DNA from 4 places in the Methylobacterium sp. 88A genome. Region 4 is predicted to be linked to each of the others. Evidence: riboswitches for the same ligand, from Rfam matches in the RefSeq annotation. Region 4 holds a riboswitch; each other region holds the start of a gene.
The links. Region 4 has a riboswitch for cobalamin ahead of A3OM_RS0118470 (CbtB-domain containing protein). Riboswitches for the same ligand answer to the same signal wherever they lie in the genome.
Positions count from the first base shown of each region.

Region 1: another riboswitch for cobalamin. It lies ahead of A3OM_RS0106170 (TonB-dependent siderophore receptor); the one in region 4 lies ahead of A3OM_RS0118470 (CbtB-domain containing protein).
Region 2: another riboswitch for cobalamin. It lies ahead of A3OM_RS0122060 (TonB-dependent receptor); the one in region 4 lies ahead of A3OM_RS0118470 (CbtB-domain containing protein).
Region 3: another riboswitch for cobalamin. It lies ahead of A3OM_RS0120405 (TonB-dependent receptor); the one in region 4 lies ahead of A3OM_RS0118470 (CbtB-domain containing protein).

Region 1 is NZ_AQVT01000001.1:1,289,420-1,296,424, forward strand. Features, by position in the region: gene A3OM_RS0106160 (DUF3526 domain-containing protein) at 1-113, opposite strand, end outside; gene A3OM_RS0106165 (ABC transporter ATP-binding protein) at 110-853, opposite strand; gene A3OM_RS0106170 (TonB-dependent siderophore receptor) at 853-3,015, opposite strand; cobalamin riboswitch at 3,198-3,408, opposite strand; one part of gene A3OM_RS25095 (IS5 family transposase) at 3,602-4,023, opposite strand; one part of gene A3OM_RS25095 (IS5 family transposase) at 4,023-4,362, opposite strand; gene A3OM_RS0106180 (MarR family transcriptional regulator) at 5,007-5,480, shown strand; gene A3OM_RS0106185 (FUSC family protein) at 5,477-7,005, shown strand, end outside.
Region 2 is NZ_AQVT01000001.1:4,621,428-4,628,432, reverse strand. Features, by position in the region: gene A3OM_RS0122075 (hypothetical protein) at 1-857, shown strand, start outside; gene A3OM_RS0122070 (class I SAM-dependent methyltransferase) at 910-1,548, opposite strand; gene A3OM_RS0122065 (DUF1993 domain-containing protein) at 1,813-2,370, shown strand; gene A3OM_RS0122060 (TonB-dependent receptor) at 2,417-4,519, opposite strand; cobalamin riboswitch at 4,679-4,881, opposite strand; gene A3OM_RS0122055 (catalase family protein) at 4,965-6,068, opposite strand; gene A3OM_RS0122050 (glucan biosynthesis protein) at 6,232-7,005, opposite strand, start outside.
Region 3 is NZ_AQVT01000001.1:4,266,188-4,273,192, forward strand. Features, by position in the region: gene A3OM_RS0120400 (PepSY domain-containing protein) at 1-863, opposite strand, end outside; gene A3OM_RS0120405 (TonB-dependent receptor) at 857-3,058, opposite strand; cobalamin riboswitch at 3,359-3,557, opposite strand; gene A3OM_RS0120410 (TonB-dependent siderophore receptor) at 3,655-6,051, opposite strand; gene fhuB (Fe(3+)-hydroxamate ABC transporter permease FhuB) at 6,315-7,005, opposite strand, start outside.
Region 4 is NZ_AQVT01000001.1:3,853,166-3,860,170, forward strand. Features, by position in the region: gene A3OM_RS0118440 (cobyric acid synthase) at 1-889, opposite strand, end outside; gene A3OM_RS24305 (hypothetical protein) at 947-1,621, opposite strand; gene A3OM_RS0118450 (RusA family crossover junction endodeoxyribonuclease) at 1,761-2,174, shown strand; gene A3OM_RS0118455 (hypothetical protein) at 2,180-2,821, shown strand; gene cobO (cob(I)yrinic acid a,c-diamide adenosyltransferase) at 2,835-3,455, opposite strand; gene cobU (bifunctional adenosylcobinamide kinase/adenosylcobinamide-phosphate guanylyltransferase) at 3,452-3,964, opposite strand; cobalamin riboswitch at 4,071-4,265, shown strand; gene A3OM_RS0118470 (CbtB-domain containing protein) at 4,322-4,498, shown strand; gene A3OM_RS0118475 (CbtA family protein) at 4,529-5,308, shown strand; gene A3OM_RS0118480 (DUF1636 domain-containing protein) at 5,301-5,723, shown strand; gene cobW (cobalamin biosynthesis protein CobW) at 5,720-6,754, shown strand; gene A3OM_RS0118490 (DUF4349 domain-containing protein) at 6,898-7,005, shown strand, end outside.

The DNA.
Region 1 (7,005 bases), 2.6 Mb from region 4:
TCCCGCCAGGCGCCGAGGCCCGCGACCGTGAGGAGCAGGACGAGGACGGCACCGATCCAGCGAAGGCGCGCATCGCGGGCGGTGCGCGCGAGTTCGGCCGCGAGCTGCCTCACGCCGCGCTCCCCGCCAGCCGCTCGATGTAGAGCCGCTCCAGGCTGACATGGTCGAGGGTCCGGGGGTCGATCTCCTCAACGATACGGCCACGGCTAAGGACACCGACGCGGCCAGCCATCTCGCGCACCCTGTAGAGATCGTGGGTCGCCATCAGGATGGCGGTGCCACGATCCGCCGCCGCCCGGACCGTTGTGGAGAAGTCCGCCGCCGCGCTCGGATCAAGGCCCGAGGTCGGTTCGTCGAGGAGGAGGAGCCGGGCACGGCGCGCGAGTGCCACCGCGATGCCGACCTTCTGGCGCATGCCCTTGGAATAGGAGCCGGCGGGACGGGCGAGGGCAGGCTCGGCGAGGCCGGCCTCCGCGAGGAGCATGCGTGCGTTCGCTTTCGTCAGATCGAGGCCGGCCAGGGTCGTGAAGTAGCGCAGGTTCTCCACCCCGGAGAGGCCGGGATAGAGCGCCACCTGTTCGGGGATGTAGGCCACGTGCCGGCGCGCGCCGACCGGGTCGGCGCCGGCATCGACACCGCAGACCCGGACCGTGCCGGCATCCGCCTTTAGGAAGCCGAGGATCAGGTTGACCGTTGTGGTCTTGCCAGCCCCGTTCGGCCCGAGCAGGGCGAAGACTTCCCCGGGACGGAGCGACAGGTCGAGGCCATCGAGGGCTTGGCGTTCGCCGAAACGCTTGCCCGCCCCCCGGATCTCCAGGACGAAGTCGCCCGAATGGGTCGTGACCTCAGTCATCAGAACCGCACCGAGATCGTGCCGGTGAAGCGCCGGGGCGCGCCGGGATAGACCCGGAACACGCTGTTCGAACTCTCATAGTAAGTGGTGTCGAAGATGTTCTCGACGTTAAGGCCGAAGCGCATGTTCTCGTAGCGGTAATAGGCCAGCGCATCGACAGCGATGTAGGCCGGCAGAGAGAAGCCCGAGCCCGATGCGTCCCCGGCGCGTTCGCCAACCCCGCGCACGCCGCCGCCCAGGCCGAGGCCCTTCCAGGGGCCGGCCTGGACCTCGTGCACAGCGAGCAGGCTGCCCGAGTGGCGCGGGATGTTGATCAGCGGTGCGCCCACCGGCAGCACGTTATCCTTGGTCACCACTGCGTCGGCGTAGACGTAGCCCGCCAGGATCTTGATCTCGGGGGTGATCTGGCCTGCGGCCGTGAGTTCGAAGCCCTGGCTGCGCACGCCGCCCGCCGCCAGCGAGAAGCCGCTGTTGTTGGGGTCGGCCGTCAGCACGTTCTGCCGCTCGATGCGGAAGGCCGCCGCCGTCAGGCCGAGGGCGCCTCCGAACAGATCGAGCTTGGCACCCACCTCGTAGCCGATGCCAGTCTCGGGCTCGAACGGCTCCGCGCGGGCCACCGCGAAGGCGTCGGGGCCGATATTGGGCCGGAAGCTGGTGCCGACATTGGTGTAGAGCGAAAGCTCAGGCAGGGGCTGGTAGACGAGCCCGGCACGCGGCGTGGCCGCCACCCGCGATTGCTCTGACTGGGTCGAGTTCGTTCGCTCGCGAAAAGATTGCTCGAAGAAATCGAACCGGGCCCCGAGGAGCGCCTTCCACTCGGGGCTGAGCGCGATCTGGTCCTGGACATAGAGGGCGGTGTTGGTGACTCGTTCCAAGTTGTTGCGCCGGATCGTGAGCGGCGGCAGGGCCTGGCCGTAGCGGGGATCGTAAATGTCGAGGCTGTAGGGGCTCTGGCGGAAGTTCGAGCGATCATAGACCACGCGGCTATCCGTGCTCTCCCGCTCGAAGCCGAGAAGCAGGGTATGACCGAGATCACCGGTGGCGAAGCGCCCCACCACCTCGGCCTGACCGATGGCGGTATCCCAGCGGTAATCGCGGAAGTTCCGGTCGCGCAGGACGGTGCGATTGTCGGCGGCGAGGCCACGGACCTCCGCCGATTCCCCGACCAGCGAGCCGGTGTTGAAGTGGGTGGCGAGGCGCATCTGCCAATCGGCGTTGAAGCGATGCTCGACCCGCACCTGCATCGTGTCCGAGCTCTGATACGTGCTCTGCCCCGGCTCGCCGAGGAAGCGGGAAATCGGCAGGAAGCCGAGTTGGCGGTTGATCGCAATCACACCCCGGTCGACCACGACGCGATTGCGCAGGAACTCGGTCTCGACGGTGATTTTCGTGTCCGGCGTGACCTGCCAGCTCACGACGGGAGCGACGAGGAGCCGGTCGCTGTCGACAAAATCGCGAAAGCTGTTCTGGCGTCCGCCCGCAAAGTTAAATCGGTAGAGCAGCGTGCCGTCCTCGTTGAGCGCGCCACCGGCATCGACCGTGTCGCGGAACTGCTCGAAAGAACCCCAGAGACCGCCCATCTCGACGAAGCGCTCAGCGGTCGGCTGTTTGGTGACGAAGTTGACGAGGCCACCTGGGTCACTGCGCCCAAACAGGCCGCCACCGGGGCCCTTGAGCACCTCGATGCGCTCGACGTTCTGGGTGTCGGGCGGCGGCGGCGAGCCTCGGTTGATCGGGAAGCCGTTACGGTAGAGTTCCGAGGTAGTCGTGCCACGGATGGCGTAGCTGAACACCGTCAGGCCGCCAAAATTGTTCTGCTGGGCGACGCCGGGCGTATAGTTGAAGACCCGGTCGACGCGGGTGGCGGCGAGATCTGTGATGACCTCGCGCGGCGCAACGGTGACGATCTGGGGCACGTCGCGCTGGGGCGTGTCGGTCTTCGTGCTGCTCACCGCCCGGTCGGCCCGGTAGCCCGGGGTCGGACCGATCAGGCCTATCCCCGGGGAGGGGCCAGCACCAGCGACCACTGGAGCGCTCCCGCCAGTAGCCTCCACGGAGAGTTCCTCCAGCGTGACGGCCTCCTGCGCCCGGGCCTCCAGTGCAGGCGCGCCCGCCGAAAGGATTGCGGCAAGCGCGTAGTGCGATCCTCGACGCCTCGACATCCGACGACGCTTGGCCGGAACGGGCAGGGTCAGGATCGCAACCTTCGAGGTCGCCAGGTTGGGACGAAGGGGCACCGGTGCGCTCAAGGTTGTCGAGCGACGGCCGAGCGGGTGCCCTCGCGGGACCGGCTGCGTCAGTAGCCAAGCCCGCTCATGCGCTCCGCCGGGACACCCCGCCCGAGAGACGTATCGTTGTGCAAGGCAGGTCTCCTGGCTCGCGGGTCGTCGCCCTCGCCTCGGCCTTCCCAGTGCGTCGCACCAGTGACCATGGACGGTGAGGGCTCACCGCTAACAGTTGCGGGGGCAGCTTCGGAAGCGCTCCTGCGAGCACCCCGAATTCCCTCTTAGCCCGCGAGCCGACGACCCGCAGGAACCTTGACGGTCAGACATTCGCCGGGCGCCGCCGCATAGTCAATCGAGGGGGCGTCATTTTCTCGCAACATTGTAACATTGCATCAGTCTGGTCCCGGACCGTTGTCCGTCGCCAGATGGATTGGGACAGTCCGCTCTTTTCAGGTGCGGAGGCTCTGATCCATCGGGGGTGAAAGGTTATGCAGCCTGCGCCTAAGGCGTGGTGACGATTTAACTATTTGAGCCATATGGCGATGGCAGCGATTTTGACGAAGCCCATGAAATTGGCGAGAAGTTTGTCGTATCGTGTGGCGACGCGTCGGTACTGTTTGAGTCTGGCGAAGAAGCGTTCGATGCGGTTGCGCTCTTTGTAGAGTTCGACATCGTAGGAGCGCTGGATCTTGCGGTTTCGCTTGGGCGGAATGACGATCTCCGTTCCGGTCTCGGCGAGACCGTCGCAAAAGTGATCGGCGTCGTATCCTTTGTCGGCAATGGTCGCCTTGGCGTCGAAGCCTTCGACGAGGTCATGGGCGACTGTGATGTCGTTGTTCTGTCCGGGAGAGCCAATCAGGCGGACCGGTAGGCCGAGCGCTTCCGTTGCCGCGTGGATCTTGGTGCTCAGTCCGCCTCGAGACCGACCCAGGCCCTGGGCATCCGCCCCCCTTTTTCCCTGCGGGCTCCGGCCGCATGCTGATGAGCCCGCACGATGGTCGAGTCGATCATCAGCCATTCGAGGTCGGCATCCCGCGCCAGCACCGACAGCATCGCGTCGAGGACCCCCATCTCGATCCAGCGATAGTAACGCCGCTTCACCGAGCGATAATCGCCCAGGCGCTCAGGCAGGTCGCGCCAGCGCCCGCCCGAACGCGCCATCCAGAGAAGCGCATCGAGAAACCGCCGATTGTCCGTGCGGGGACCACGCTTGCCTCTGGTCCCGCCGGGCACAAAATCCTTGATCCGCTCCCATTGGTCGTCCCGAAGTGCGTCGCAATCCATCGCCGATCTCCAAAATCAGCGTTGAATCCGAATTCAGCCCTGCTGGGAATCCCAAATCCTTAAATCGTCACCACGCCCTAGTGGCGCAATCGGCCGATGCTCGATGGCCTCCACGATAAGCGCTTATGGACGTCTTCTGGTCGAAAGCAGTCGGACCGCATTCCACCCAATGTGGTCGAAGTGCGGACGGGGAGATGTCGACCCAACTACGCCAAAGAAGCCTTTCTGATGAATGCTCCCAGGCAGACTTAGATCGTTCTATTGCCTCGGTCTGCTTGCCCAACCGACATCCGACGCAACTCGCCAACGGCTATCTCGATCTGCATTTCGGCGAGCCGTGAATAAACGAAAACCGGCATATCGTCCCGCGTGACCGGATCGAAGTCACACTCGGCTCCGCTCGAAAGAATGTAGACTCCAGCGACCCGGCCGACCGATCAAATTGAGACCTTCCAGATCCGGATCACCCAGGTAGGGAAGGAGATACCGAAGGTTACGAACCTCACTTCCGATCAAGAGCCCTATACGCGCAACGGAGGACGAGACCGCATCCACCTTGAAATTCACCCGCTAATAAATAGCTTCCTATTTATAGATACGCAATTCGGTGGATCGTTCCTACCAGGTTGCCACGAGGCGACGAGATGGACCTGAGCGACCTTAGCCAAGCCTACTCCCACACCTTGATATTGACGGGACGCCAATGGCGTCGCGTGGCCAACACGGTCACGGAAAGGCACGGGATCTCGGAGGCGAAGGCACTTCCGCTGGTCATGATCGCGCGGATGGGGGACGCACCGCGCCAGAACGCCTTGGCTGAGGCGGTCGGCATCGAGGGGCCGTCGCTGGTGCGCCTGCTCGACCAACTTGAGAAGGCCGGGCTGGTTGTGCGAACCGAGGATCCGAGCGACCGGCGAGCGAAGGTGCTCAGCCTCACCTCGGAGGCGAAGATGGTCGTCGCCGAGATAGAGGTCGAACTGGCCGGCTTGCGCGCGGCTATGTTCGCCGACGTGAGTCCTGCCGACCTGGAGGCGAGCCTACGGGTGTTCCGGACAGTCCAGGATTTCGCCGCAGGGGCCTCGGCCGCGGCAGCGGCCACGAAAGATGCCCCCGAATGACCCTTCCGGGCTGGCGCGACTGGGCGTTCTCGCTGAAAACCTTCGGGGCCGGCGTGCTGGCCTTGTTCCTGGCGTTCTGGATCGATCTGCCGAACCCCTACTGGGCGCTCGGCACCGTCTACATCACCAGCCAGGTGCTCGCCGGCGCGACTCGTTCCAAGGCGCTCTACCGGGTGCTGGGCACCCTGCTGGGGGCCGTCGTGACGGTCGCCCTCGTGCCGAATCTCGTGAACTCGCCGGAGCTCCTGACCCTGGCCATCGCACTGTGGGTCGCGACCTGCCTGTACTTCTCTCTCCTCGACCGGACCCCGCGCAGCTACCTCATGATGCTCGGCGGCTACACGGCGGCCCTGATCGGCTTTCCGGCCGTCGGCGACCCCGGGACGATGTTCGACACAGCCGTGGCGCGGGCCGAAGAGATCACCCTCGGCATCCTCTGCGCCAGCCTCGTCAACACGGTGGTGCTGCCGCAATCCGTGGTGCCCGTGATCACTGGCCGGCTTGACCTTTGGCTGCGTGATGCGCGCGGCTGGGTCATCGACGTCCTCGGCCGCGCCCGCACCACGAAGGACACCCAGGCGACTCGGTTGAAGCTCGCCTCGGACGCGGTCGCGTTCGACGCCCTGGCGACACCGCTGCGATACGACATGACTGGGGCCGAGCGCTCGGCCGATGCGATGGCGACGCTGCGCCAACACATGCTGATGTTCCTGCCCATCGCCTCGGCAATCTCGGACCGCATCGAAACGCTGGAGCGCGCGCGGGCTCTGCCGCAGCGTCTGCGCACCCTGCTCGACGAAATGGCTCTTTGGCTCGCCTCCGGCACGACCGAGCGCACCGAGGCCGACCGGCTGAAGGCGGCTGCGGTTGCACTCGAACCCGAGCTTGGCGCGCGGACGTCCTGGAGCGCGTTGGTGCTCGCCAGTCTCCTGGCGCGGCTGCGCGACTTCATCGACCTGCGCCAGGACGCCCGCATCCTGGAGCGGCACATCGCGGACGGCACCCCCGTCACCGAGGACCTCACCTTCCGATACACTGCCGCGGCCCGCATGATCCGCCACCGCGACCACGGCATGGCGCTGCTGTCGGCCGTGGGCGTGTTTCTGACCATTTTGATCACCTGCGCGATCTGGATTGCCACCGGCTGGCCGCACGGTTCGGCCGCCCCGATGATGGCGGCGGTGGGCTGCAGCTTCTTCGCCGCCCAGGACGATCCCGCGCCGTTCATCGTCAGCTTCGCCAACTCGGCGATCCTCGGCGCCCTCGGAGCGGGGACCTATCTGTTCGCGGTCCTGCCGCTCGCCACCACGTTCGAGATGCTGGTCCTGGCTTTGGCTCCTGCCCTGCTGATCTGCGGGATCTTCATGGCCCAGCCGAAGACCGCGCCCCTGGCGATGGGCGCGGCGGTCAACGGCTCGGCGATGATCGCCATCCAGGGCAGCTACAGCGCCGACTTCGCCGCCTTCGCGAACTCGTCCATCGCCGTCATCGTCGGGATGTGGGTGGCCGCCATCGTCACGCGTCT
Region 2 (7,005 bases), 770 kb from region 4:
CCGTGCTCGTCTTCGATCAGGCGGGCACCCTCGTCCGGTCATGGGGCGGGCCGGGCGAAGGCTATGACTGGCCGCAGAACGAGCACGGCATCCATATCGACCACAAGGGCTTCGTCTGGCTCGCCGGCAACGGCGAGCAGGATGGCTTGATCCTGAAATTCACGCCGGAGGGCAAATTCCTCCTGCAGATCGGCAAGCAGGGTCCGCAGACCAACAGCCTCGACACCACCCGCCTCGGGCGCCCCGCCGCCATGCAGGTGGACCCGGAGACCAACGAGCTCTTCGTGGCCGACGGTTACTACAACCACCGGGTCATCGTGTTCGATGCCGAGACCGGAGCGTTCAAGCGGATGTGGGGCGCCTACGGCAAGCCGCCCACCGACGAGACCCTGCCGGCCTACGACCCGGCCGCCGCGCCGGCCCAGCAATTCCGCAACCCGGTCCATTGCGTCCAGATCGCCCGCGACGGGCTGGTCTATGTCTGCGACCGGGCCAATGACCGGGTCCAGGTGTTCCGCCGCGACGGCAGCTTCGTGAAGGAGTTCTTCGTGGAAAAGAACACCCGCGCCAACGGCTCGGTCTGGGAACTGGCGCTCTGGCCCGACCCCGACCAGACCTACCTCCTCAACGCGGACGGCGCCAACAACGAGGTCCGCACCCTCAAGCGCGACACCGGCGAAGTGCTCGGCGCCTTCGGCCGCAACGGCCGCATGGCCGGCGACTTCCACTGGGTCCACAACCTCGCCGTGGACAGCAAGGGCAACGTGTTCACCACGGAGGTGGACACGGGCAAGCGCGCGCAGAAGTTCTTGTTCCGGGGGGAGATGGTGGTGCGGAAGCGGGCCGTGGGGCCATGACGCCGAATCCGACATAAAGGCGGGGGCGAGCCCGCCTCTTCTGGGTGAGCCCCTAACAACCAGCATCCGGCACCTTTTGAGCCAGCCAGATCGTTGCTCCGCCGCAGGTCGGATCGTTTTCGACATGCTTGAGCACCTTAAAGCCGTTGGCTTGCAACAGATGGCGATACTCGGCCGCGTCGAGACTGGCATGATACAGCGGTCGCCCCTCGAAAAGGCCCATAACTTCACCTTGTGCGGGACCGGAGGTGAAAAGCAGGGTCGCGTCAGGATGGCCAAGGCGGCCGAAGGTTTCGAACATCGGCCGCTGGTCGTCGGCTTTCAGGTGGAAGAGGCTGTGCCAAGCGACGAGCCCATGGAATCGCGGCAGCGGCGGCAAGGCGCGCATGTCGGCCGTGAGCCATGTCTGATCAGGAAAGTGCTCGCTCGCGATGTCGATCAATGCCGTGGCACCGTCCACCCCGGTGAGACGACAGTCTTTCTCGATCAGATAGCCCGCAATCGGCTGGCCGGCACCACAGCCGATATCCAGAACGTCACGTCCGTTCCGCGGCATAGCCGTGAGGAACGCATCCAGCCATGATCGTTCGAGATGGTCGTTTCCGCGCCGTTTGATCCAGGCGGTAGCGTGCTCCTGATAGAGCTCCACCACCGAGTCGGCCGCGCTCCGAATCTCCGACGCCTCACCCATTGCACCCCATCATCGGTCTCATCCTCCCCCGGAACCGTTCCTCCACGGTCAGGCGCAAGGACATCGACAGCCGGAGCAGCGTTCTCACGACGGAGGTGGACATGGGAAGACGCGCAGATGTTCTTCTTATGGGAGAGTTGGTGGTACGCAAGCGGGCTGTAGGGCCGTAGAGGTCGGAGTGGGAAGAAGTGGGCTTTGATTCATAGTGTTTGCTCTCTCGGAAATAGGATAAGCCCGAAATTATCCGTCACCGCGAGACTAATTATGTCGCTGACTAACCTTCTGGTACCGACCTATAGGAACATGCTGCAGACGCTGGCCGGGCTGCTGGACAAGGCGGAGCATCAGAGGGTGGATCAGGCCGATGGTCTGCTTTCGGCGCGTCTGGCACCGGACATGTATCCGTTGGCGTCACAAGTATGCTTTGCCGCCTACCAAGCCCAGGAGGCGACGTTCCGCCTTCGTGGTGAGGACATTCCCCCATCGCTCGCCGCCGTGGCAGCCGAAGGGCGCAATGCCGGCGAGGTGCCCGGATCAATGGCGGATGCACGGGCTCGTATCGCCGACGCATTGGCGCATCTGGACGGCTTCCCGGACGATGCTCTCGATGCCGGAGCGACCCTGCAGATCGCAATTGAGCTTCCGGGCAACATCACGTTCGATATGAGCGGCGAACAATACGCTCGGGATTGGGCTCTGCCTCAGTTCTACTTCCACGTCATCACCGCCTACGCCATCTTGCGACATCACGGCATCGCGCTCGGCAAAGCCGACTATGTGCCTCACATGTTCGCGTATTTCCGGCCCGGATCGCTGCCATGAGCATGACCGGAGAGCGGCTTGGCTGCCCACAACCCGCTCCCATTCCTCAAAACCGCCCCGCCACCGTCAACCGCACGGCCATCGGCTCCACTGGATGCAGATGCGTGTCCGCCACCCCGCCCGCCGGCTCTCCCCGCAGCCGCGACTCATAAAAATAATCGATCTGGCTCGCCTTGACGTTGAGCAGGTTGAGGATGTCGAGCTGCACCGTGACGCCGTTGTCGAAATTGTAGCCGATGCGGCCATTCACCAGGGTGGTGGGCTTCGAGCGGACGGAATTGTCCTCGATGAGCGGGCGCGGCCCGAAATAGCGAAGCCGTAGCGTACCGAACCAGCCGAGCGACTCGCCCAGCGTGAAGCCGGCGGCCGCGATGGCGGTGGGGGCGGCGGGAATGCGGCTTCCCGCAGGGTCGCGGTCGGCAAAGCGCGCATGGGTGACGGTGAGGTCGGCATCGAGCGCGAGCCAGGGCGTCACCGCGTAGTGGTTGGTCCACTCGATGCCGGTGCGCCGGCTCGGGCGGCTCGGCTCGGTGGTGCCGGCATCACCCACGAACAGGTTCTCGGAGTCGAAATCGAGCTGGAACAGGGTCACCGTCGATTCGAGGCCGGCGATGGAACGGTTGCGGAGGCCCACTTCCGAGCCCACCGAGCGCACCAGCAGGGGCACCCGGTCGAGGGGGAACAGGGGATTGCCCGGATCGACCGTGATGGTCGCGCCCCGGGCGTCGTTGGAATGGAAGCCCTCGCCGTAATTCACGAACAGCTCGGTCCCGATCCAGGGGCCGAACACGACGCCGAGCTTGGGGCTGACGATGCCGTCCCGCGCATGGCCCGAATTCAACGGATTGTTCGATCTCACGGTGGCGTCGTAGGCGTCGGCGCGCAGGCCGACGCTGGTGCGCAGCCAGTCGGTCCAGCGCAGGCGGTTCTCAAAGTAGAGGGCGGCGCTGCCCTCCTGCACGCGGTCGTCGCGCACGGTGGAGAGGGAGGTGCGCGCCCGCGTGTTGAACAGGCCCACATGGATGTCGTCGAACCGCGCCTGCACGCCGATCTCGTTCTCCATGGCGAGACCGAACAGCTCACCCTTGAACACCCTGGCGATCTCGCCGCCGGCGACGGTGCGGCTGTCGAGCTGGCGGAACTGGTCGCCATTGACCGGATCGTTGAGGAAATAGGTGAAGTTGTTGAACAGGTTGAGGTTCGAGCGGAGGACGTAGGCGCTGGCGCGGGTGACGCCGCCGTCGTCCGACCGGCTCCAGCGGCCCGACAGGGAGAAGCGGCTCGCATCGCCCCCATCGCTGGGGTCGAGGGTGCCGAAGCGGCCGATCAGGCCTTCCGAGATGGCCCGCTGCGGAATCTGGTTCGTCGCCGTCCAGCGGTTGGAATAGGCCATGCCGGTGAGGGAGAACCCGTCGAGGGCGGTGCCCTGGCTGTAGCGCAGCACGCCGTTGAGCTTTCGGATGGCGTCCGGCACCACCCAGGGGCCGTCATAGACCTGAGCCTCGCCGGCGGCGAGGAGCGTCCCCTCCCCGAGGGGTGCGGAGGCGATGGTGAGCGCCCGCTTGTAGCCGAAGCTGCCGATGGAGGTGAGCGCGAGAGGGCGGGGCACCGCGTCGATCGTGTCGATCCGCACCGAGCCGGCGGAGGCGAAATCCCCGTCGCGGGCGAAATACGGGCCCTTGTGGAACTCCACCGCGCCGACGAGCTCGGGAATGAGGAAGTTGATGTCGGCATAGCCCTGGCCGTGGCCATGGGTGCGCATGTTGGCGGGCATGCCGTCGATGGTGATGGCGATGTCGCTGCCGTGGTCGAGGTTGAAGCCGCGCAGGAAGTACTGGTTGGCTTTTCCCTCGCCGGAATGCTGCGTGACGATGAGGCCGGGCACGGCTTCCAGCACCTCGCCGGGGCGGGTGACCGGCCGGTCGTTGAGGGCCTTGCCGGTGATGACGCCGGAACTCGATGTCAGCGCGGGAGCGGACAGGGCGCCGAACGCTTCGGCCCCGCCGGTTCCGCCCGTGGCCCCGCCGAGACCGGGACCGGCAGCGGGCGGCGGACGCATGTCGGCGGCCACGGAAAGTTCGTCGAGGGTCGCCTCGGCGGTGGTCGCCGCGCCGGACTGGGCGAGGACCGGTGACGCGGATGTCAGCATCGCGAGGACGAGGAGGGGATGGAGAGCGCGTGGAGGATGGGCGGACACGGGCGAAACCTCGGGCGACGGCAGTGGCACGTCACCGCGAACGAAGCCGATGCGTTCGCGACATGCGAACGCCCCGACACCCCACCAGGACACCCCGCCCGATGCGTTTCGCGTGTGACCACGACTGACGGCAGGTCTCCTGGCTCGCGGGTCACCGCCCTCTCATCGTCTTCCCAGAGGCCGGAGCCTCCAGTGACGTGTTGATGATGGGCTCGCCGCTTACAGTTGCGGGGGCAGCCGCGGCTTCGGATGCAAGATCCTCACCGCGTTCCCTTTTGATCCTCCGAAGAGGAACCGTCATCGTCAGGCTAGGTCGGCCGCGCCGGGAGGGTCAATGGCGAGATGTTCCCGCATCGACCATCGCCGCCGCCCTGTCGCATCACGGCAACGTCCGGCATCACTCCGGGAGTGAGTCGAGGTTCCTCGGCTCCTCGATGCGGCGGCCGTTTGTCTCGGCCCGGAAGCGCTTGCCCATCTCGTAGGCCGATTTGCGCATGCGCATGATGCCGCCCAGCGGCCGGTGCGCGGCCAGCCCGTGCCACGGGCTGAACGACAGGCCGTCATCGACGAAAGCCGCGCGGGCCTCGCTCCAGCTCGTCTGCGGCGCGGCGGTGAGGGTGGCGATGGTGCGGTAGGGGCTCGCTGCCTCCGACCAGACCACGGAGGCGTCCTCCACCGGCATGTCGTCGAGGTTCAGGCAAAGCTGCGCCCGCAACTCCCAGGTCCCGCCATGGCGGCGGACATGCTCCAGCACCGCCTCGCGGATCGCATTGGGGGCGCTGGTGTCGTCCAGCGGCTTGTCGGTGAGCGCCGTCAGGTCCGGCGAGACCGGGACGAGCGCAATCTTGGCGATGTGATCGCCGAAGCGCAGCGGAACCTGGCTGTAGAAGCTGTCGCCCAGGATATGCGTCTCGGGCTGTCCGCCCAGCGTCGCCAGGGCCGGGCTCGGCGAACCGGTGGCCGCCACGACCGCGCTCTGCACGCCGCGCAACGCCGCCGAGGCGACCTTCTTGAGCCCCTCCGCCCGATCCGTGGTTTTGGCGAGGAGCTTCAGGGTCGCCAGGAACTGCTTCGGTCCGGGTGCGGAGAAGGCCGGGCCGTTGACGAGCACGAAATCCTGCGTGGCATCCCCTTCCGAGCCTTCGAGACGCTCGCCCTCGACACCGATGATCTTGATCGCCACCCCGCGCGGGGTGGAGACGCTGTCGTCCAGGATGTCGCCCGGAATGGTCGAGAAGCGCATCACCACGGGGTAGCGCCCCGGCTTCGCGAACAGGCCCTGCGCCAGTTCGGGGGATAGGCCGGGCGCCACCTCCAACTCGGCCCTCAAGGCGCCATGCGCCTTGGCGTGGACGCTGCGGATGGCATGACCGCCATGGGCGAGGGTCGTCTCGCTGATGGAGCGCATGGTCTCGTTCAGGGACCGGCTGGTCTCGGCCTCGTCGGCGTCAGGGGTCTCGACGGCGGGCGTGTAGCGCAGGTAGGGGGACTCGATCGCCAAGGGTGCTGCTCCGGGGGATGGCGGATGCCGCGCCCCGAGGCGCTTCGATGGCCTTGAGGGAACCGGGCGGCTCCGCAACTTGGTGGTGTTCCAAGTTGAGAATCCCCGACCGGTGCTCCCGTTCCGATCCCTGCGGCAACTCGCCAAGTCGTGAAATCGGCGATCAGGCGGCGTTGTCCCAGGTCTCGCTGATTGGACGCCCGCCGCGCATGAGGCGCGCCCGCAGGATCACGTCGCCGGGCGGCAACGGCGTCGCCGGGCGCCATTCCACGTAGAGGCGCCAGCCCCCGGTCTGGGGCACCCGCTCCACCACCGGATCGACCATGGCGCCGGCGCTGGCCGAGACCTCGGCCGCGATGTCACCGTCCGGGCCGGTGGGCAGGCCCGGTCCTTCGAAATCGATGACGTAGAGGCGCCGCTCCGGACTCGGCGGCGTGGTCGGCCGCAGGCGCTCGGCCGAACCGACACGGGTGGAGACCACCCGGGCGAGCGCGCTCAGTACGGCGGTGTCCGGTTCGGCCCCGATGGTGGCGAGGGTGTAGGCGAGGTCGAGGGCGCTTCCCGCCGTGACGGGTGCGTCCGGCACGAAGGCGGCGACGATATTGTCCATATACTCTTCGCGGGACGGGATCTCGAAGAGCTGCACCGCCCCGGCGCCGAACCCCGCCTGGGGCGTGACCCAGAGGCCGGGCCGCGCCTCGTGTCGGGCCTGAACGTCGAGATAGGCGGCAAAGCTTCGCTCGCGCTGGAGAAGTCCGAACCCATCGAGGGAATCGACCCGGAACGCCGAGATCTGCGGATCGCGCCGTCCGTTACTCAAGGGACGCCATAGGCGGTCGTCCTTGGTCGCCACCACCAGCCCATCGGAATCGTGAACCTGGGGCCTAAAATCGTCGAAGGGCGCGGCTCCGCGCGCGCCCGGACCGTTCTCTCCGTG
Region 3 (7,005 bases), 410 kb from region 4:
GGCGCGAGGGAGGTGAACCAGCGGTTCGGGTTCATGGAGAGCCAGCCGCTGAGGATGAAGGTGGTGAGCCCGATCCCGCCGATGAGCCCGGCGAGGTGGTGCCAGCGCGCCATCCCGCGATAGGGCGTGACGCGTCCTCGCGCGTAGCGCCGCCTCAGGCGCAGGCGCCAGATCCCGAGGACGAGGCCGCTGAGCGCCGTGAACGCGGCGATGCCGGAGAGCCACAGCACTACATCGCGCCAGAGGTCGGCGCGGGCGCGCAGCGGCGTGAGATAGACCCAGTGGGTGACGGCGCCGACCCAGTTCCAGCCGCGCTCGAACCGCGTCGTGTCGAGCACGATCTCGCCCGTCCTTTCCGAGACGTAGAGCTCCGTGCCGGCCGCGTCGTTCAAGGCGACCTTGTGGAAGGGTCGCAGGGGATCGTAGCGCGCCGTCACCGTCCATTGGTCGCGCTCGACCTCCTCCACGGACGCGCCGGGACCGGCCCCGGTGAGGCGCCGGGCCGCCTCGCCATCGACCGGCCCGGCCGGTGCGCCGGTTCGCGCCGAGAGGGTGATGCGGCGGCCGTCGCTGGCCGACATCCGGTAGAAAGGCTCGTCCCCGCGCATCTCCAGATCGAGGCTGCGGGGCATGCCCTGCAGCCCGGCGGCGGCCAGGGCCTCGTCCGGCGAGACCGCGACGGCCTCCCACGCCATCGGGCGAAGATGCGCGAGACGCTCCGTCTCCGTGAGGCTCGGGAACGGCACATAGAGCATCACCAGCCCGGAGCCGATCCAGAGGGCGAAGAGCAGCCCGGTGGCGATGCCGAGCCAGCGGTGGCCGAGGACCAGCCACCGCTTTCCTCGTTTCAGCAGGCTCACCACGCGACGCTGTAGGCGACCTCGAACGAGCGTGGTCGCCCGAGGATCCAGTTGGTGCCGATCCCGTCCACGGCGTTGCCGCTGATGGCGTAGGTCGTGTCGAACAGGTTGTAGACGCGAAGGCTCAGGCGCGAGGCCGGGGTGACCTGATGGTCGAGGCCGAGATGGGCGAGGGTGTAGTCGGGCCGCGGCGCGGTGTTGGAGAAGTCGCTGAAGACCCGGCCGACATTCTGGAGCCCGATCCTGGCCTCCCAGTCACGGGCGAAGGCCCAATTGAGCCAGACATTGGCGACGCGCTCGGGCACGTCGATGGGCTGGTTACCCGCATAGGACACCGCCCCCTCCCGGAACTCGTCGTATTGCGCGTGGAGCAGAGCGAGGTTGGCGTCGATGCGCCAGCCATCGGGCAGGCGCAGGGCGAGCGCCCCCTCCACCCCGTGCGAGGATTGCCGGCCGACCTGGGTCGAGACATTGGGCTGGCCCGGCACCGCCGAGATCAGCTTGTCCTTGACGATGCGATAGCCGGCGAGCGTCCATTCGAGGGCGCCGTTCAGCGCGAGGCCCTTGGCACCGACCTCGATCTGCTCGCCGGTGGAGAGGTCGAAATTGGCGTTCGATTGCGACAGGCTGATGAGGCTCCCCACCGGATCGGTAGCGGTGGCGTATTGCACGTAGAGGGCCGAATCCGGCGTCGGGTTGTAGACGAGGCCGAACCGGTAACTCAGGGCCTCGAACGAGCGCGCGAAGGTGTCGCCGGTCTGCAGGTTGCGCCGGTGCAGGGTCGGCGCGTCGAAACGCACGCCGGTGAGGAAGGAGAGTTGGTCGCTGAGGATCAGCCGGTTCTCGGCGAAGACCGAGGCCTGGTTGGTGCTGGTGGCATAGGCCGGGCTGGCGCGGCCATTGGCCGGGAACAAGCCCGGATCGTAATTGAACGGGTCGACGCTGGTGACGAGGACGCCGCCCGCGCTGGAGAAATTGTTGGTGTGGCGGAAATCCACGTGGTTCACGTCGAATCCGATGGCGAACTCGTTGCGGAAGCCGAACACGTTGCCCTTGAAGGCCGCGTCGAAGCGGTTCCCGACCTGCTCCTGTTGGTGGTAGATTTCGGTATAGCTGGACCGGTCGATGAGGCCCGTGCCGCGATTGAAGCTGTATTGCTCGACATCGAGCCAGTGGCGGCGGCTCTGCAGGCGGTAGGCGGTGTTGCGGATGGTGATGTCGGCGCTCGGCGTCCACTCGGTCTTGAGCTGGGTCCAGTTGTCGGACCAGACGATCTTCGCGCCGTCGACATTGTAGTTGTTGTTGCGCAGGGACTGGACGATCCGGCCATCGACCAGCGGCGTGCCCCAGTAGCGGGCGGGCTCCTGGTAGCCGAGATCGTGGCTGAGGGTGACGGCGAGATCGGGGTTCAGCTGGAACAGCAGCGCGCCCGAGACCGCGAGGTTGCGGAAATCCCCGTTCGGGCTGGTCCAGCCGCCGTCGCGGTTGCCGCTGACATTGAGGCGGTAGGCGACCGCATCGCCGATGGGACCGCCGAGATCGACGGCGAGGCGCGCGAGCCCATCCGACCCGGTTGCGGCGCGGGCGGCATGGATCGGCGTGAAGCTCGGCTTCTTCGAGACCACGTTGACCACGCCGCCAATGGCGCCGTCGCCGTAGAGCACGGAGGCCGGGCCGCGCAGCACCTCGATCCGCTCCACGTTCCAGGTATCGAATGGGAAGGTCACGGTACCGGCTCCCACGAACAGCCGCGTGCCGTCATAGAGTTGCTGGATCGAGTTCGGCCCGGCGAAGCCCCGGCTGGAGAAGGCGCCGTTGCCATTGCCGGGTGAGGCGATGGTGGTGATGCCGGTGGCGTTCTGCGTCACCGCCTCGACCACCGTGTTCTGGCCCCGGATACGGGCGGTCTCGCCGCTGATGACATCGATGCTGGCGGGCGTCTCCAGCGGCGTCAGGCCGAGCCGACTGGCGCTGCGGGAGGGGGTCGAGAGGTTGAGCCCGACCGGGTTGGCGCGGGTGAGGCCGACCCCGCTCCCCTCCACGGTGAGTTGGTCGAGGATGACGGCATTCTGGTTGACGGAATCCTGTGCCCGGACCTGACCGGCGAGCAGGGTCGAGCCGAGGAGCGACGCGAGGAGAGCGGTGGCGCGGGCCGGGGATGTCCGCCCGGGCGCGCGGTGGGTGACCTGTCTGGGCATGTTCGTTTTGGCAAACCGAAGTGATCGCTGGCCGAATGCCGCGCCCCCTCTGCTAAATCGTATGTTATAACGTTACAATACAGCGAACCGGGCAAAATGCCTGCGTGCGGGACCGGACGGTCTCGCCGAAGGCATCCTGAGGAGCGATTCTGTAACGGAAGGAACGGGAACGATCGGGCATCGCAGGCAGACGGCAGGCGCGGCTCAGCGCAGTGGCACGTCACCGCGAACGAAGCCGATGCATTCGCGACATGCGAACGCCCCGACACCCCACCAGGACACCCCGCCCGATGCGTTTCGCGTGTGACCACGACTGACGGCAGGTCTCCTGGCTCGCGGGTCGCTGCCCTCTCATCGTCTTCCCAGGTGATCACCCAGTGACGTGTTGATGAAGGACTCGCCGCTTACAGTTGCGGGGGCAGCCGCGGCATCGGACACAAGGTCCTCACCGCGTTCCCTTTTGATCCCCCGAAGAGGAACCGTCATGCTCAAGCTAGTCGAGGCCGGGAGACCGCGTCAACGACGTCACGGCAACAGCCCAAAAGAAAAGCCCCGGATCTTGCGATCCGGGGCCGATCTCATCGGATGCGCGTCGCCTACCAGCGGTAGGTGACGGAGCCCGTGATGCGGCGGCCGTCGCCGTAATTGCAGCCGACATATCCGCCGAGCTGGGCGCAGGTGCCAACATAAACTTTGTCGGCGAGGTTGTTGGCGGCCACCTGGAAGCGCCAGTTGTCGAAGGAATAGCGGATCGACGCATCCATCAGGAAGTAATCCGGCACGCGGATCGTGTTGGCCGTATCGCCGAAGGTGTCGCCGATGTAGCGGACACCGAAGCCGAAGCCGAGGCCGCGGAACAGGCCGGTCTGTACGGTGTAGTCGGCCCAGTTCGAGATCACGATGTTCGGAACCTGGATCGGCCGGTTTCCGGTCGCGTCGGGCAAGGGGAACGGCGGGATGTCCCTGGTCACCCGGGCGTTGAGGGCGGTGAGCGAACTGAGCAGGCGGAACCCTTCGGCGAGTTCAAGGGTCGCCTCGGCCTCGATGCCGTTCACCGTGATCTCGCCGGTCTGGTAATAGGCCTGCTGCAGTGGATCGGTCCCGTCGAAGGTCAGGGCGTTGGTCTTCTTGGTATTGAAGTAGGTCAGCAGGAAGGTGCTGTTCGATCCCGGAGGCTGGAACTTGATGCCGCCCTCGATGGTCTCGCCGATCTCGGGCTTGGCGGGGCCGATCGAATACGTATCCGGCACGGCCGGGACGAATTGGCTCCGAGTGCTCGACTGGATGTAGAACGGCAGCACGTTGAACGAGCGCGCGGCGGCGACGTAGGGCGTCAGGCCGTTGTCGAAGAGATACGACAGTCCGACGCGGCCGCTATAGGACTCCGCATTCTGGGTGACCCCGAAATTGGTCGGGATCGCGTTGGGGACGCCGAAACTGTTCAGCGTCGCACGCACGGCATCCAGGGCAGGGTTCTGCACGTCGGTCTTCGTCTTCACCCAATCGTAGCGGGCGTTGGCGCTGAACAGGAAGCCGTTGCCGAACTTCACCTGATCCTGGGCGTAGATACCGGTCTGCTCCTGCGACAGACGGCTCAGCAACGTTCTCTGGAGAGGTGCAACGCCAGAACCATAGCTCGGGTTGAGGACATCGATCGGGCCGACCAGCGGCGGGGCGATGCCGGTAAAGAGGAAGTTCGGATCGAAGAACGACTGGGTCGGGCCGCCCCTCTGGTCGCTTTTATTCTGGATGTTGCTGTAATCGATGCCGAGCAGGGCGGTGTTCTTGAACCAATCGAACACATGCTCGTGCTGGATCTGCGTGTCGACAGTGAAGACTCCGTAATCCTCGATCCAGGTCTGTGCGGACCGGGCGAGGTTCGAGGGCGAGGCATCGGCCAGCCCCGTCGGGTAGACGCTGTTGTAGTTCGTGCTGGCATGGGCGTAGCGCAGGTTCTGCCGCACCGTCCAGGCGTCATCGAACCGATGCGAGAACTCGTAGCCCGCCATCGCTCGCTCGGCCTTGAAGCGGCTGAAATCGGGCTCGCCGAGGAAGCGGTCGCGCAGGTTGGCCTTCAGCGGGTTCGACCCGTTGGTGTAGTATTGCGGGATCAGGCGGTACTTATCGCCCGCGATGTCCTTCTGGTAACTGCCCAGGAGCGTCAGGCTGGTATCGGCGGAGGGCCGGAACGTGACGGCCGGCGCGATGTAGACCCGGTCGAGATCGACGTAATCGGCCTGGGTGCCGCCGTTCCGCAGGAAGCCGGTGATCCGGTAGAGGATGGTCTTTTCGGGATTGGCCGGGCCGCTCAGGTCGAAGCCGAACTGCTTGCGGTTGTAAGTGCCGTAAGAGCCGTAGATCTCGCGCAACGGCACGTCGAGGGGCTTCTTGCTGACGAAGTTCACGAGTCCGCCCGGATCGTTCAGGCCGTAGAGACCCGAGGTCGGACCGCGCAGGACGTCGATGCGCTCGATCCCGTAGGGCTCCTGCGGGAAGCCGGAGAAGCTCGTGAGCGGCAGGCGCAGACCGTCGCGGTAGACGCCGCGGATGGTCTGGTCGAAGCCGCGGATGATGAGCTGGTCGAAGCGCCCATCATCGCCCTGGGGCGAGGCGTAGACGCCGGCCGTGTAGGCGAGCGCATCGGCGAGGTTCTGCGCGCCACGATCCTCGAGCTGCTTCTGCGTCACCACCGAGATCGATTGCGGGATCTCACGCAGGTTGGCGTTGGATTTCGTGCCCGTGGAACTCCGGGACAGGACATAGGAATTCGCCGCGACGATGCTGTCGTTGGTGCTGCCGCTGCCGACACCGGCGCCCTGCACCGACAAGGTGTCGAGCTGCACCGCCGCCGTGCCGCCCGACGCGGCCTGGGCGAAGGCCTCTCCGCTCCACAGGGCGGGGGCCATGGCGAGCATCGCCACGGTGGAGACGCCGGCCAGACAGCGCAGGCCACTCACGGATTTGTGAGACAACTGGCCGGAGGTGGACAACATGCCATCGGACATAGGGAAGACCTTGATCGTCGGAAATACGGCGCAGACCTGATTGGTGAAGAACGAGATTTCCTTGCCGATGCATCGCGTAGAACGATTCAAAAACAAGCTCGGGTCTCGACAAGACGAATCCACACGGCGTCTTTGTCAGCAAGTCAAAGTTGAGATTTAATGACAAAAGTTGCGGCGGCGTTGCCTAAGAAACACAATCCTTCTTTGGAACAATTCAATTCAAGCGTCGCAAAAAACTTGCCGAAAGACGATCAACGGCGGGCCAGGAGCCACATCAGGAACGGCCCGCCGACGAGGGTCGCCACCAATCCGGCGGGCAGCTGGTAGGGGAAGAACGCCATCCGCCCGACGAAATCCGCCGCGACCATGATGAGCGCGCCCACGATCGCCGCACCGGCGAGTTGCGGCGCCGCGCGGGTGAGGCCGGTCAACCGCGCCATCTGAGGCGCCACGAGGCCGACGAAGCTCAACGGCCCCGCCACCAGGGTCGCCGCGGTGGTGAGGATCGCCGCCAGGACGAGGATGGCGAGGCGGCTGCGGCGAAGGTCGAGCCCGAGCGAGCGGCCGGTGGGAGCGCCGAGGGGTAGCAGATCGAGCCATCGGGTCAGACCGGGAAGGCATGCTGCCCCGAGGGCGAGGATGGCGAGGGCGGCCACGGCATCCTCCGGCGCCACCCGCGCCGTGGAGCCCGCCGTCCACCCGAGCAGCATGACCACGGAAGGATCGCCGCTGATCATCAGGATGGTGAGCAGCGCGCCGAACCCGGTGGTGAGGCCGATGCCGGCCAGCAGCATCTGCTCGGGCGCGGTGTCTGCACGGCGGCCGAGGCTCAGGATCGCCAGGAGGGTCGCGAGCGCCCCGAGGCTGCCGGCGCCCAGCAGCGCCGTCCGGTCCGGCGTGCCGAGGACGATCGTGACCGCGACGAGACCGAGGGCGGCCCCG
Region 4 (7,005 bases):
GCACGAGGGCGACGTCGCCCGGAATCGCCTCGCCGGGCCGGACCAGCACGACCTCCACCTCCGGCTCCGCCCGTAGCGGATCGAGGTCGTCGAAATTGGCGATGCGCGGCAGGACCGGCACGGCGACGCGGATGCGCGTCCGGCCGGATGAGGCGGAACCGGCGAGGCCGAGCGCATCCTCGGCGGGCAGGCGCGCGGCCTCGGGGAAATGCGGCACGAGCCCAAGGGCGGGCCAGCCGGTCGCCGCGGCGACGATGTCCATGCCGTCGGCGAACAGGCTGGGATCGCCGCGAAAGCGGTTGACGAGAAAACCGGCGATCATGGCCGCATCCGCCGCGTCGATCACAGCCTTGGTGCCGACGAGACTGGCGATGACGCCGCCCCGGTCGATATCGCCGAGCAGGATCACCGGCGTGTCGGCGGCCCGCGCGAAACCCATATTGGCGATGTCGCCGCGCCGCAGATTCACCTCGGAGGCCGAACCGGCGCCCTCCACGATCACGAGATCGGCCTGAGCCTTCAAGTGTGAAAAACTCTCCAGCACGGAAGCCAGCAGGCGCGGCTTCCAGGCCTGATAGTCTCGGGCCTTCGCGGTGCCGACCATCCGTCCCTGCACCACCACCTGGGAGCCGGTCTCGCTCTGGGGCTTCAGCAGGACCGGATTCATGTGGATGGAGGGCGCCACCCCGCAGGCCCGCGCCTGCAGCGCCTGGGCCCGGCCGATCTCGCCGCCATCGGCGGTAACGGCCGCGTTGTTCGACATGTTCTGCGGCTTGAACGGCCGCACGGCGAGGCCTCGCCGCGTGAAGGCGCGGCACAGGCCGGCCACGATCAGCGATTTGCCGACATCCGAGCCGGTGCCCTGGATCATGAAGGCGCGGGCGGTCATGCGATCGGGTCTCGTCCGGTGTGCCGAGGGGCGCCGGCGAGCCCTAGCACGGCCGCGTCAGGGCCGCGACGGCGGGCCGGCGCCGCAGGCGGGATCGGCAGGCCGCGCGGCCCGGCGGAAATCGAGGATGGCGGAGGCGTAGGTCTCGACCACCTCCGAGAACGGCACCCGCTCGGCCGTGAACAGCACGGCGCGATGGCTGAACAGCCGGTCCGGAATCGCGAGCGGCGCGCAGGCGGGATCCGGCGGGACCGCTTGATCCCACCCGGGCGGCAAGGGCTGCCAGAGACGGTCCGCCCCGATGGTCTGGCGGGTGGTGCCCAACGCCTGGACCGCCCTGCCGAACGGCGTGTCCGTGGTCTCGAGCAGGCGGTTCATCTCCGGGGTCAGCCGCTCCGGCACGTACCAATTGTCGGCCTCCGACAGAACGTGGTCGCCGCAGGCGAGCCGGACCCGGCGATATTTCAGGACGGTGTCGGGTCCGGCGGCGAGGCGGCGACGCGTCTCCTCCGAGGCGGGCTTGTCCACATCGCGCAGGAGGGTCGCCGTGAGCCGCGGGTCCGTCGCCATGCCGTGCTCGGAGCACCAGCCTTCGAGGGTCACCGTGGCGCTGCGGCCCGCCAGGAGCCGCGCATTCAGCCCCTCCATCACCGCCAGCGCCTCGACCCGGCCGAGATAGGTGTCCGGCCAGGACGTGACGGATTGGGCGGATGCCGCACCGGCACCGGACAAAAAAATCGTGAGAGGAACGAGGCAGCGCCGGAAGCAGCGACGAGACACAACCCAAGGGCGATTTAGAATCATACTATACACGTTGACGAAGCCGTGCATAAGTTGCGGGACCGAAGCCCGCGACGCTAGGTGATCTCTCGTGGAGCTCATCTTTCCCATCGAGTTCCTCGTCAGCGGCACACCGGTCTCGTTCCAATCGGCCCGACCGAGTTCCAAATCGCAGTGGAAGCAGAAGGTCCGGGCAGCAAGCGACGGCTCTTTGCCCGAGAACCACTTCGCCTGCGAGGGCAAACTCGCCGTGACGCTGTTCTACTTCCCGGTCGGCCCCGTGCAGGGCGACGTGGACAATATCGTCAAACTGGTTCTCGATGCCCTCAACCAGCATATCTACATGGATGATTCCCAGATCGAACGGGTAGTCATCCAGAAGTTCGAACCGCAGCGGGTGTTTTCTTTCACGCAGCCGAGCCCAGTCCTGGCGGCGGCTCTGTCGGCACAGAAGCCGATCCTATACGTAAGGCTTTCGGACGATCCCTTCGAGGAACTGGCATGAGCGGCATGGAATCAGAACGGCCGGTCCTCGACCTCATCATCCCGGCACTTACGGATGCCGGCTACGAGGTCTATACTCACCCTTCACGCCAGCTTCTGCCCTCCTTCATGGGCGACTACGTTCCAGACGCCATCGCGCTTGGCAAACCAAAGAATCTGGCGATCGAAATCGTACGGGATGGCACGCGATCCGGAAGCCGGAAAAGGGTCGCTGACCGGTTCCTCGGTGTCACCGATTGGGAGCTTCGGATCTACTACGCCCGCTCCGGCGGCGGCGTGCCCGCCATCGACGGCGTGACGCCAGACATCATCGACCGCACGATTACGAAGGTCGAGGCCCTCATCGCGGCCGGCCAGATGGAAGCGGCTCTGCTGCTAGGCTGGTCGACCTTCGAAGCCATCGGGCGGGCCTTGATTCCGAACCGCCTGTCACACTCTCAATCGCCCGCACGGCTGATCGAGCAGCTCGCGGGCGAAGGCATCGTGACGCCGGACGAGGCGGATCGTCTTCGTCCCATCGCGAACCTGCGCAACGCCGTCGCCCACGGGGCCTTGCAGCGCGACCTCGATCGCACCGCCCTGGAGGATTTCGTCGCCACGCTGAAGCTCGTCCTCCACGAGAACCAGCCGGTCGGCGCTGGGGCCTGACCGCGCCCAGTAGTCAGAACTCGATCCCCTCCTGCGCCTTCACCCCGGCGGCGAAATGGTGCTTCACGCTGCCCATCTCGGTGACGAGGTCGGCGGCCTCGATGAGGGCCGGCTTGGCGTTGCGCCCCGTGACGATGACGTGGAGATCGGGCCGCCGCGCCCGGAAGGCCGCCACCACGGCGTCGATGGGCAGGTAATCGTAGCGCAAGGCGATGTTGAGCTCGTCGAGGAGGACGAGGCGGATGGTCGGGTCGGCCATCAATTCCTCGGCCTTGGCCCAGGCATGCTCGGCCGCCGCGATGTCGCGGGCTTTGTCCTGGGTCTCCCAGGTGAAGCCCTCGCCGAGCGTATGCCATTCGATCTGGTCGCCGAAAGCCTTCAGCGCGTGCTTCTCGCCGGTGTCCCAGGCGCCCTTGATGAACTGGACCACGCCGACCCGCCAGCCATGGCCCAAGGCGCGCAGGAGGAGGCCGAGCCCGGCCGTGGTCTTGCCCTTGCCGGGGCCGGTATTGACGATGAGAAGGCCCTTCTCGATCGTCTTGCCCGCGACCTCGGCGTCCTGCACAGCTTTGCGCTTCTCCATCTTTTCGCGGTGACGGTCGGCCTCCGGGTCGTTCGTGTCTGACTCGCTCATGCGGCTGCTCCGGGTTGGGGTTTCACGATCATCGGCAGTCCCGCCACCATGAACACCACATGGTCGGCCCGTGCGGCGAGGCGCTGGTGCAGGCGCCCGGCCGCGTCGCGGAAGCGGCGGGCCAGCGCGTTGTCCGGCACGATACCGAGCCCGACCTCGTTGCCCACCAGCACCACCGGGCCAGGCGCACTGCCGCAGGCCTCGATCAGCGCGGCGCTCGCCGCCTCGGTATCGGCCTCGGACAGGATCAGGTTGGTGAGCCACAGGGTCAGGCAATCGACCAGCACCGGCCCGGTCGCCGCAGCGACGGCCTCGGCCAGGTCGATCGGCACGTCCCGCGTGATCCAATCGGGCGAGCGGCGCGACCGGTGAAGGGCGACGCGCTCGCGCATCTCGTCGTCCCAGGCCTGCGCGGTGGCGAGATAGAGCCACGGCGCGGGGCAGGCTTCGATCAGGCGCTCGGCGTGCAGGCTCTTGCCCGAGCGCGCGCCGCCGAGGACCAGTGTCATTCTTGGGGAAGGCTGCCGCATGGCTCCCTTTAGCGCGAAACCGCCCTGCCCCGTCAAAGGCGGTAAAACGCTTTGGCGGCGCGTTGTCAGCGGTCGCGCGAGCGCGTAGAAGCGAGGTTCGGACGGTGCCCCGGCGACGGGGTGAAAAGGGAATGCGGTGAGGGCTCGCGCCTGAAACCGCAGCTGCCCCCGCAACTGTGAGCGGAGACGGGCCTGCCATCGGCCACTGGAGCGATCCGGGAAGGCGGCAGGACCGGATGACCCGCGAGCCAGGAGACCTGCCATCCGAAGGGGACCACATCGTCCTCCCGCTCGATCCTCGAACGCCGCCGGCGGGGCGGCCGGAGACCTGACACGATGACCACCAACACCCTCGTCCTCACCGGCACCCGCAGCAACGAGCGTCTCGGCGCGGTGCTCATGGCCGCTTTCCTCGGCCTCGGGCTCGTCTTCATGGCCGGCTTTGCCCCGGCGATGGCGCTGCACAACGCGGCCCACGATTTCCGGCACGCCCAGAATTTCCCCTGCCACTGACCGCCACGCGCTCAGTCAGGACCTGATTCCATGATGATCCGACTCGTGTCGGCGGCCCTGGTCGCCGGCTTCCTGGCGGCTGTCGTCGCCACGGGCTTGCAGTTCGCCCTCACCTCGCCGCTGATCATCGCGGCCGAGCGTTACGAGAGCGGCGAAGCCACTGCGCCGGCCGCGCAGTGGATGCCGCGCGGCGCCTCGCCGGCCTCCCTCATCGTGCCCGTCCATTCGGGCCACGACCATGGTGGCAAGACGGACGGTGTCGAAGGCGGCGAGGTCGCACCGGCCTGGCAGCCCGGGCCCGGCCTGCCCCGTATGGTCTTCACCGCCCTCGCGACCCTGGTCGGCGGCGTCGGCTATGCCCTGTTGCTGGGCGCGGCTCTCATCGCCTGCGGGCGCGAGCCGAGCCCGGAAACCGGCCTGCGCTTCGCCATCGCGGGGTTCCTCGCCGTGGCGCTCGCCCCGGCCCTCGGCCTGCCGCCGGAATTGCCCGGCATGGAGGCGGCTCCGCTCGCCGAACGCCAGTTCTGGTGGATCATGACTGCGGCCGCCACCGCCATGGGGCTCTACCTCATCGCGATCCGCCGCTCCTCCATCGCCATCGCCGGAGGGATCGTGCTCCTCGTCGCACCGCATCTGGCAGGCGCTCCGGAGACGAGCCACACCGCCTCCGCCCTGCCCCCGGGCTACGCAGCCCAATTCGCCGCTCGGTCGCTGGGCATCGCCTTCGTGTTCTGGGCGGTGATCGGCCTCGCCTTCGGCTGGGCCTGGAACAGCGTCGGGCGCAAGAACCCGGCGACGTCGCATGCCTGACGAGGACATCCCGGCCGGCAGCGCGGTCGTACTCTACGTCTGCGCCACCTGTCGCACGGCCGGCGACACGTCCGAGCCCCGCGCCGGGGCCCGCCTCGTCTCGGCGTTGCTCGATGCGGTGACGGAAGCAGCGATCGAGGGCATCGCCGTCGAGAGCGTGGAGTGCCTCTCGGTCTGCAAGCGCCCCTGCACGGTCGCCGTGGCGTCCGAAGGCCGCTGGACCTACGTCTACGGCGATCTCGACCCGGTCGAATCGGCCAGAACCATCCTCGCGGGCATCGGCCTGTACGCGGAGACGCCCGACGGCATCGTGCCCTGGAAGGCACGGCCGGAAGCGTTCCGCAAAGGCGTCGTCGCCCGCATTCCCCCGTTTCCTCCGCCGCGCGCGGACAGAATTCCGGACGCCGCCGAATGAGCATCGTCGAGAAGATCCCCTGCACCATCGTCACCGGCTTCCTCGGAGCCGGCAAGACGACCCTCGTGCGTCACCTCGTGGAGAATGCCGGCGGTCGTCGGCTCGCCATCATCGTCAACGAGTTCGGCGATATCGGTTTCGACGGATCGTTCCTGGCCGCCTGCGGCATCGAGGGTTGCCAGGACGAGGACATCGTGGAACTGGCCAATGGCTGCATCTGCTGCACCGTGGCGGACGATTTCGTGCCGGCCCTGAACAAGCTGCTCGACCGGGCCGACCCGCCCGAGCACATCCTCATCGAGACGTCCGGCCTCGCTCTGCCGAAGCCCCTGGTCCAGGCCTTCCACTGGCCGGCGATCCGCTCGCGGGTGACCGTGGACGGGGTGATCGCGGTGATCGACGGACCGGCCGTGGCGGCCGGCTTCTTCGCCGACGATCCGGCGGCCCTCGCCGCACAGCGCGCCGACGATGCCAGCGTCGATCACGACAACCCGCTGGAAGAGGTGTTCGAGGACCAGCTCCTCTGCGCCGATCTCGTGGTCATGAACAAGGCCGACCTCCTCGACGAGGCCGGAAAGGCCAAGGTCCGCGCCGAGGTGGAGCGCCAGCTGCCGCGCGCGGTGAAGATGGTCGAGTCCGAGCATGGCCGCCTCGATCCGCGCGTGATCCTCGGTCTCGGCGCCGCCGCCGAGGACGATCTCGACGCCCGCCCCTCCCATCACGGCGAGGGCGAGGATCACGATCACGACGATTTCGACTCCGTGGCCATTGCCGTGCCTGCCACGGCGAGCGCCGAGGATCTGGCCGCCCGCGTCGCCCGCGCCGCTGAGACCAGCGGCGTCCTGCGGATCAAGGGCTTCGCCGAGGTCACCGGCAAGCCGATGCGCCTCGTGGTCCAGGGCGTCGGCGCCCGCATCGCCCATCATTACGACCGCCCCTGGCGGGCGAGCGAGAACCGCGACGGCCGGCTCGTGGTCATCGGGCTGAAGGGTTTCGACCAAGGGGCGGTGGCAGCCGCCCTGGCGGGGTGAGCGCGTTGACCGCCCGACGGATCCCGGCGCGCGGGTGCCGCGGCCTCGTGGTCGCGTCCGGCCTGGCGGCTCTCGCGGCGATCGGTGGGTGCTCGGATTCACGTCCGCCCAAACCGGAGTTTCAGGCCTCGGACAGCCGGGCGATGGCACGCCTTTCTCCGGTGGCTCGCCCTCTCGCCCAGACGGGCGATGCGAAGCTCGCCTATACCCACGAGCTGACCATCGGATTGCCGCCCCAGCGGGTGAACGCG